2 linked regions of the Phreatobacter stygius genome follow. The main gene of each other region encodes a partner of the protein of the gene in region 2 in a complex. Links are inferred from orthologs where the notes say so. Each region holds a gene or a part of one and is shown on either strand. Other genes may lie near its edges. The genes, in order: ccmB and ccmE.

Region 1 (3,221 bases), 2.3 Mb from region 2 along the record:
GCTTCGAAGCGGACTGCCAATTATGGAGATGCTGCGTTAACGCGGCAAGACGAACCGGCGCGGGGGCGACCCGGTGACGGATTTTGACGGTTCCGGCCCAGCCGGTCTGACGCGCGGTCTGCTTGACCGGCGCCAAACCGCCTGCGCAGGTTCGACCACTCCATGAAGAGTGCCCGGGGAATTCAGCATGCCGCTCGTCCTGCGTTCATCGCCGCCGTCGCCGTTCGGGCGCAAGATCAAACTTGCGCTCGCCCATCTGGACCTGGCCGACCGGGTAACGGTCGAGTTGGCCGATACGATGGATGGCGGCGATGCGCTGCGCCTGCAGAACCCGCTGGGCAAGATCCCGGCGCTGATCCTGGAGGACGGCACGACGATCTATGACAGCCGCGTCATCCTCGAATATCTGGATATCGAAGCCGGCGGAAACAAGATCATTCCGGCCGATCCGAAGCTGCGCATCCCGGCCTTGACGCTGCAGGCGCTCGCCGACGGCATTCTCGATGCCGGCATTCTGCTGCGCTACGAGGCCATGTTCCGCTCCGAGGACCGCCGCGAACCGCGCTGGCTCGATCATCAGCACGGCAAGGTGGCGCGCGGCCTGGCCGCGCTGGAGGCGATGCCGCCGGCGCTCGATGTGACGGTCGGCACGATCGCGCTGGCCTGCGCGCTGGGCTATCAGGACATCCGCTTTCAGGGGGCCTGGCGGGCCAACCATCCGAACCTGGTCGGCTGGCTTGACGCCTTCATCCGGCAGATGCCGGAAGCCTGGGAAAGGACCAAGCCGGTCCTGTAAGGGCTTGTCAGCCGGCCTGGGCGAAGGTGCAGTCGACCACGGTATTGGTGAGCTGACGCACGCGCCGGCGGCGGTCGACATTCTCGCAGAACGGCGCGGCATTGGCGCCGCCTGCGACGGTGCCGTCACAGGACATGGAATCGGTGCCACCGTTCAGCTTCTGGAACGTGCAGGTGACCTGACAGATCATCGGCCGCGATGAATTGTTGGTGGCGGTGACGCGGATGCGGGCGCCGCGCTCGGCCGTGGCGCAAAAGGCGGTGGTTTCCGGTTGTGGCGGCGGGCTGACCACCTGTTCCGGTGCGCTGGCGCAGCCGGACAGGGCCAAGACTGCGAAAACCAAGACTGCACGTCGCATGGCGGCCTCCTGTCGGGACAGGCCGGGCGAATGTCGCGTGCGGATACGGCGATAGCAAGGCACGTACACGCAGCGCGCGCATGCAGCGCGCCGTTTCGCTTGCGAATGCCGGTCACTCCAATCCGGATTTCAGCGCCGCCGCGGCGGCCACCGGCCCGAGCACCAGGCTTGCCAGCGACAGCCCGACCAGCACCATGAAGGGCGCACCGAACGGTACCGGACCGGCGATCGCGGCGCTGGTGGCGGCAACCCCGAAGATCAGCACCGGAATGGTCAGTGGCAGGATCAGGATCGCCATCAACAGGCCGCCGCGGCGCAGGCTGACGGCAAGTGCCGCGCCGATGGTGCCGAGGCCGGTCAGCGCCGGGGTGCCGGCCAACAGGGTCAGCGCCACCGCGCCCATGGCGTCCGGCGGCACGTTCATCAAGAGCCCGAGGACGGGCGCCGCCACGACCAAGGGCAGGCCGGTGGCGAGCCAATGGGCCGCCGCCTTGGCCATGACCACCAGGGCGAGCGGCGTCTCGGCCATCATCAGGAGATCCATCGAGCCGTCATCGGCGTCGGCCTGGAACAGGCGGTCGAGACCGAGCAAGGTTGCCAGCAGGGCGCCGATCCAGAGGATCGCAGGGCCGATGCGGCCAAGCAGGATCATGTCCGGCCCGACCCCGAAGGGCACGATGGTGACCACCGCGAGGAAGAATACGACACCGATCATGGCGCCGCCGCCGACCCGGGTGGCAAGCTTCAGGTCGCGCTGGAACAGGGCTTTGAGCGGCGAGCTCATCCGGGCTCTCCGATCCTGAGTTCGCGTGCCGGGATGCCGAGCGGCCCATGGGTTGCGGCGAGGATCAGGCCGCCGCCGGCCAGATGCTCGGCCATGATCTCGGCCAGCACCTGCTGGCTCGCCTGGTCGAGCGCGGCGGTCGGCTCGTCGAGCAGCCAGATCGGCCGCCTGACGCTGATCAGGCGGGCCAGCGCCAGGCGGCGGCGCTGGCCCGCCGAAAGGTAGCTGGCGGGCAGATCGGCGAGGTGATCGAGGCCAAGGCGGCCGAGCGCCGCGCCGCTTGTATCGCCGGGCTTGCCGCTTCCCAGAAAGGCGGTCCAGAAAGCCAGGTTCTCAGCAACCGTCAGGGCGCCCTTGAAAGCGTCCTGGTGGCCGCAATAATGCGCCTGTTCACCGATCGGCGCTTCCGGGTCGCCGCCTTCGAAGCGGAGCTCGCCCGCCTCTATGCGCACCAGACCTGCAATCAGACGCAACAGGCTCGACTTGCCGGCGCCATTGCGGCCGACGACCTGGATTGCCTCTCCGGCCGGGACTTCAAAGCTCAAATCCCGGAAAACGATCCGGCCGCCGCGCTGGCAGGTGAGGGCATCGGCATTGAGACGCATCATGCTGCGTTCTTACGCGACGAAAGAGTGAGCGGCGAGAGCGCGATGATTGCTTCTAACCATATGGCGGGTTGATTGGAATCCCTCTATAACGCCCGCGATTGGTCGCCGCGCCCGCTTGGGTTCCTTGAGACTACGCCCGAAGCTTCGGACGCGATGTCGGCCTTCCTGGATGAAGGGATCCTCGCCTCATGTCGCTCGACAGCTTCAAAGCCCGCAAGACACTCAAGGTCGGCACCAAGAGCTACGCCTACTACAGTCTGAAGGATGCGGAGAAGAACGGGCTCAAGGGCATTTCAGCGCTTCCCTTCTCGATGAAGGTGCTGCTCGAGAACCTGTTGCGCGCCGAAGACGGCCGCTCGGTCACCAAGGCCGATATCGAGGCGGTCGCGGCCTGGCTGAAGGACAAGGGCAAGGCCGGCAAGGAGATCGCCTTCCGTCCGGCACGTGTGCTGATGCAGGACTTCACCGGCGTCCCGGCGGTGGTCGACCTTGCCGCCATGCGCGATGCGATGAAGTCGCTCGGCGGCGACCCGCAGAAGATCAACCCGCTGGTGCCGGTCGATCTGGTGATCGACCACTCGGTGATCGTCGACGAATTCGGCTCGGCCAAGGCATTCAAGAAGAACGTCGATCTGGAATATCAGCGCAATGGCGAGCGCTACCGCTTCCTGAAAT
Region 2 (3,148 bases):
GTCTGCGGCATGGATGGGTCCATGACGGTCTGGTTGATTTTTGCGATCATGACGGCCGCCGCGATTTTCGCGGTGCTGGTGCCGCTCGCGCGCTCGCGCGAGGCAGCGACCCGGGCTTCCGGCTCGGATCTGGCCGTCTACAAGGATCAATTGGCCGAGATCGGCCGTGATCGCCAGGCGGGCTTGATCGGCGAGCTCGAGGCCGAAGCCGCCCGCATCGAAGTGTCGCGCCGGCTGATCGCCGCCGCCGACCAGGCTCGTCCGGCGCCGGATTCCTCGCTCAGGCGCCGGCGGATCACGGCGATTGCCGCGATCGTCGTCGTGCCGCTGGTCGCCGCCGGTATCTATGGCTCGCGCGGCCAGCCGGATTATCCGGGCCAGCCGCTCGCCGGGCGAGATCGGCAGACCCCGGCCGAGCGCGACCTCGCGACGCTGATCGGCCGCGTCGAGGCGCATCTGGCCGCCAATCCCGAGGATGGCCGCGGCTGGGAGATCCTCGCGCCCATCTATGTCCGGCTCGGGCGCGGCGCCGATGCGATCAAGGCGCGGGCCAATGCGCTGCGCCTTCTGGGCGCGACCGCCGATCGCGAGGCCGACCTCGCCGAGGCCCGGGTGCTCGCGGCACAGGGGCAGGTGACGGCCGAGGCCAAGGCCGGCTTTCAGCGCGCCATGGCGCTCGAACCGAACCATCCGAAGGCCAGCTATTTCGCCGGGCTCGCCGCCGAGCAGGACGGCAAGCCCGACGACGCGCGCGCGGTCTGGACCCGGCTCGCCGAAGCGGCGCCGCCCGGCGCGCCCTGGCTCGGCACGATCCAGGGCGAGATCGTCCGGCTTGGCGGCACGCCGCCACCGGCGCCAGCCACCCCGACCGCCTCGGATATCCGCGGCATGGTCGACGGGCTGGCCGCGCGGCTCGCCGCCGACGGCAGCGATTTCGATGGCTGGCTCAGGCTCGTCCGCTCCTATGCCGTGCTGGGCGACACGCCCAAGGCGCGCCAGGCGGCGTCCGACGCCCGCCGCCATTTCCTGGCCGAGGCCGAGAAACTCACGCGCCTCGATGCGCTGGTCCGCGAACTGGGCCTCGGAGGCTGATCGACATGACCCGCAAGCAGCGCCGTCTGACCCTGATCGGCCTCGCGCTCGGCGTGCTGGGCATCGCCGCCAGCCTGGTGCTCTACGCGCTGTCCGGGTCGATCACCCTGTTCAATTCGCCGACCGACGTGGTCGAGCGGGCGATCCAGCCGGGCCAGCGCATCCGGCTCGGCGGCCTGGTCGAGACCGGTTCGGTGCAGCGCGGCGAGCACATGCAGGTGCGCTTCAGCGTCACCGACGGTCGGAATTCGGTGCCCGTCGCCTATACCGGCGTGCTGCCCGACCTGTTCCGCGAGGGTCAGGGCGTGGTCGTCGAGGGCCTGGTCGCGCCCGACCGGCAGTTCCGCGCCGACAGCGTGCTGGCCCGCCACGATGAAAACTACATGCCGAAGGAGGTCGCCGACAGCCTGCGCCAGCAGGGGCTTTGGCGGCCCGGCGATCCGGTACCTGGCCGCAACGCGGCGCGTGAAACCGGCACGAGGTGACCATGTCTCCGGAAATCGGTCATTATGCCCTGGTTCTCGCGCTCGCCCTGGCACTGATCCAATCGGTCGTGCCGATCTGGGGGGCGAAGCAGGCCGACGCCGTGCTGATGGGCACCGCCGGGCCGGTGGCGCTCGGCCAGTTCGCTTTTGTCGCACTCGCCTTCGCGGTCCTGACACAGGCCTATCTGGTCTCGGATTTTTCGGTCGAGAACGTTTTCCTCAACAGCCATTCGGCCAAGCCGCTGATCTATCGGATCTCCGGTGTCTGGGGGAACCACGAGGGCTCGATGCTGCTCTGGGTGCTGATCCTGGCGCTGTTTTCGGCCTTGGTGGCGGCCTTTGGCCGCAACCTGCCGCTCAGCCTGAAGGCCAATGTGCTGGCGGTGCAGAGCTGGATCACCGTGGCTTTCCTGCTGTTCATCCTGAAGACCTCCAACCCGTTCACCAGGCTCTCGCCGGCGCCCTTCGAAGGCCGCGATCTCAATCCGCTGCTGCAGGACCCGGGACTGGCGATCCATCCGCCGCTGCTCTATGTCGGTTATGTCGGCTTCTCCATGTCGTTTGCCTTTGCCGTGGCAGCACTCATCGACGGCAAGATCGACGCCGCCTGGGCGCGCTGGGTCAGGCCCTGGGCGCTGACCGCCTGGATGTTCCTGACCGCCGGTATCTCGATGGGCTCGTTCTGGGCCTATTACGAGCTCGGCTGGGGTGGCTGGTGGTTCTGGGATCCGGTCGAGAATGCCTCGCTGATGCCTTGGCTCGCCGGCACGGCGCTGCTGCATTCGGCGATCGTCATGGAAAAGCGCGAGGCCTTGAAGGTCTGGACCGTGCTGCTTGCCATCCTGACCTTCTCGCTGTCGCTGCTCGGCACCTTCCTGGTGCGCTCGGGCGTGCTGACCTCGGTTCACGCCTTTGCCGTCGACCCCGAGCGCGGGGTGTTCATTCTCGCCATCCTGGTCGTGTTCATTGGCGGCTCGCTGGCGCTTTATGCCTGGCGGGCGCCCATGCTGAAACAGGGCGGCATCTTCGCGCCGGTGTCGCGCGAGGGCGCGCTGGTGCTGAACAACCTGTTCCTCACCGCCGCCTGCGCCGCGGTCTTTGTCGGCACGCTCTATCCGCTGGCGCTGGAGGCGCTCACCGGCGCCAAGATTTCGGTCGGTCCGCCGTTCTTCAACTGGACCTTCGGCCCGCTGATGGTGCCGCTGCTGGTGGTCATGGTGTTCGGCCCGTTCCTGGCCTGGAAGCGTGGTGATCTCTATGGCGTCGCCCAGCGCTTGACCTGGGCTCTCGGGCTTGGCGTCGCCGCCATGCTGGCCGCCTATGCCACGACCTCGGGTGGACCGGTCCTGGCGCCGGTCGTCATTGGCCTTGCCTGCTACATCATCGCGGGGTCGCTGATCGAGGTCGCCGAGCGGATCCAGCTGTTCCGCGCCCCGGCGGCAACCGTCTGGTCGCGGGCCAAGGGGTTGCCGCGCTCGGCCTGGGGCACGGCCTTCGCCCATGCCGGTGTCGGCGTCATGCTCATCGGCATCGTCGGCGAGACCGCCTACCGGCAGGAACTGATCGTCCAG

What was found.
Region 1: the proteins of ccmE (region 2) and ccmB are in contact, whole or in part, in a solved structure (PDB 8CE8), measured with the Escherichia coli proteins. The link is inferred for Phreatobacter stygius from one-to-one orthologs.

What each region holds. Positions count from the first base shown.
Region 1 is NZ_CP039690.1:2,284,996-2,288,216, reverse strand. What follows is about bases 103-3,012. They hold ccmB (heme exporter protein CcmB), read right to left. Parts: upstream 1,939-3,012; coding sequence 1,267-1,938; downstream 103-1,266. Other genes in these bases: acnA (aconitate hydratase AcnA), read left to right, coding at 2,735-3,012; ccmA (heme ABC exporter ATP-binding protein CcmA), read right to left, coding at 1,935-2,543; E8M01_RS10450 (hypothetical protein), read right to left, coding at 804-1,154; E8M01_RS10455 (glutathione S-transferase family protein), read left to right, coding at 188-796. Also shown: more of acnA, read left to right, coding at 3,013-3,221. UniProt on the Escherichia coli protein: Required for the export of heme to the periplasm for the biogenesis of c-type cytochromes.
Region 2 is NZ_CP039690.1:4,537,439-4,540,586, forward strand. What follows is about bases 1-2,837. They hold ccmE (cytochrome c maturation protein CcmE), read left to right. Parts: upstream 1-1,097; coding sequence 1,098-1,577; downstream 1,578-2,837. Other genes in these bases: ccmI (c-type cytochrome biogenesis protein CcmI), read left to right, coding at 22-1,092; E8M01_RS21355 (heme lyase CcmF/NrfE family subunit), read left to right, coding at 1,580-2,837. In the rest of the region: more of E8M01_RS21355, read left to right, coding at 2,838-3,148. UniProt on the Escherichia coli protein: Heme chaperone required for the biogenesis of c-type cytochromes. Transiently binds heme delivered by CcmC and transfers the heme to apo-cytochromes in a process facilitated by CcmF and CcmH.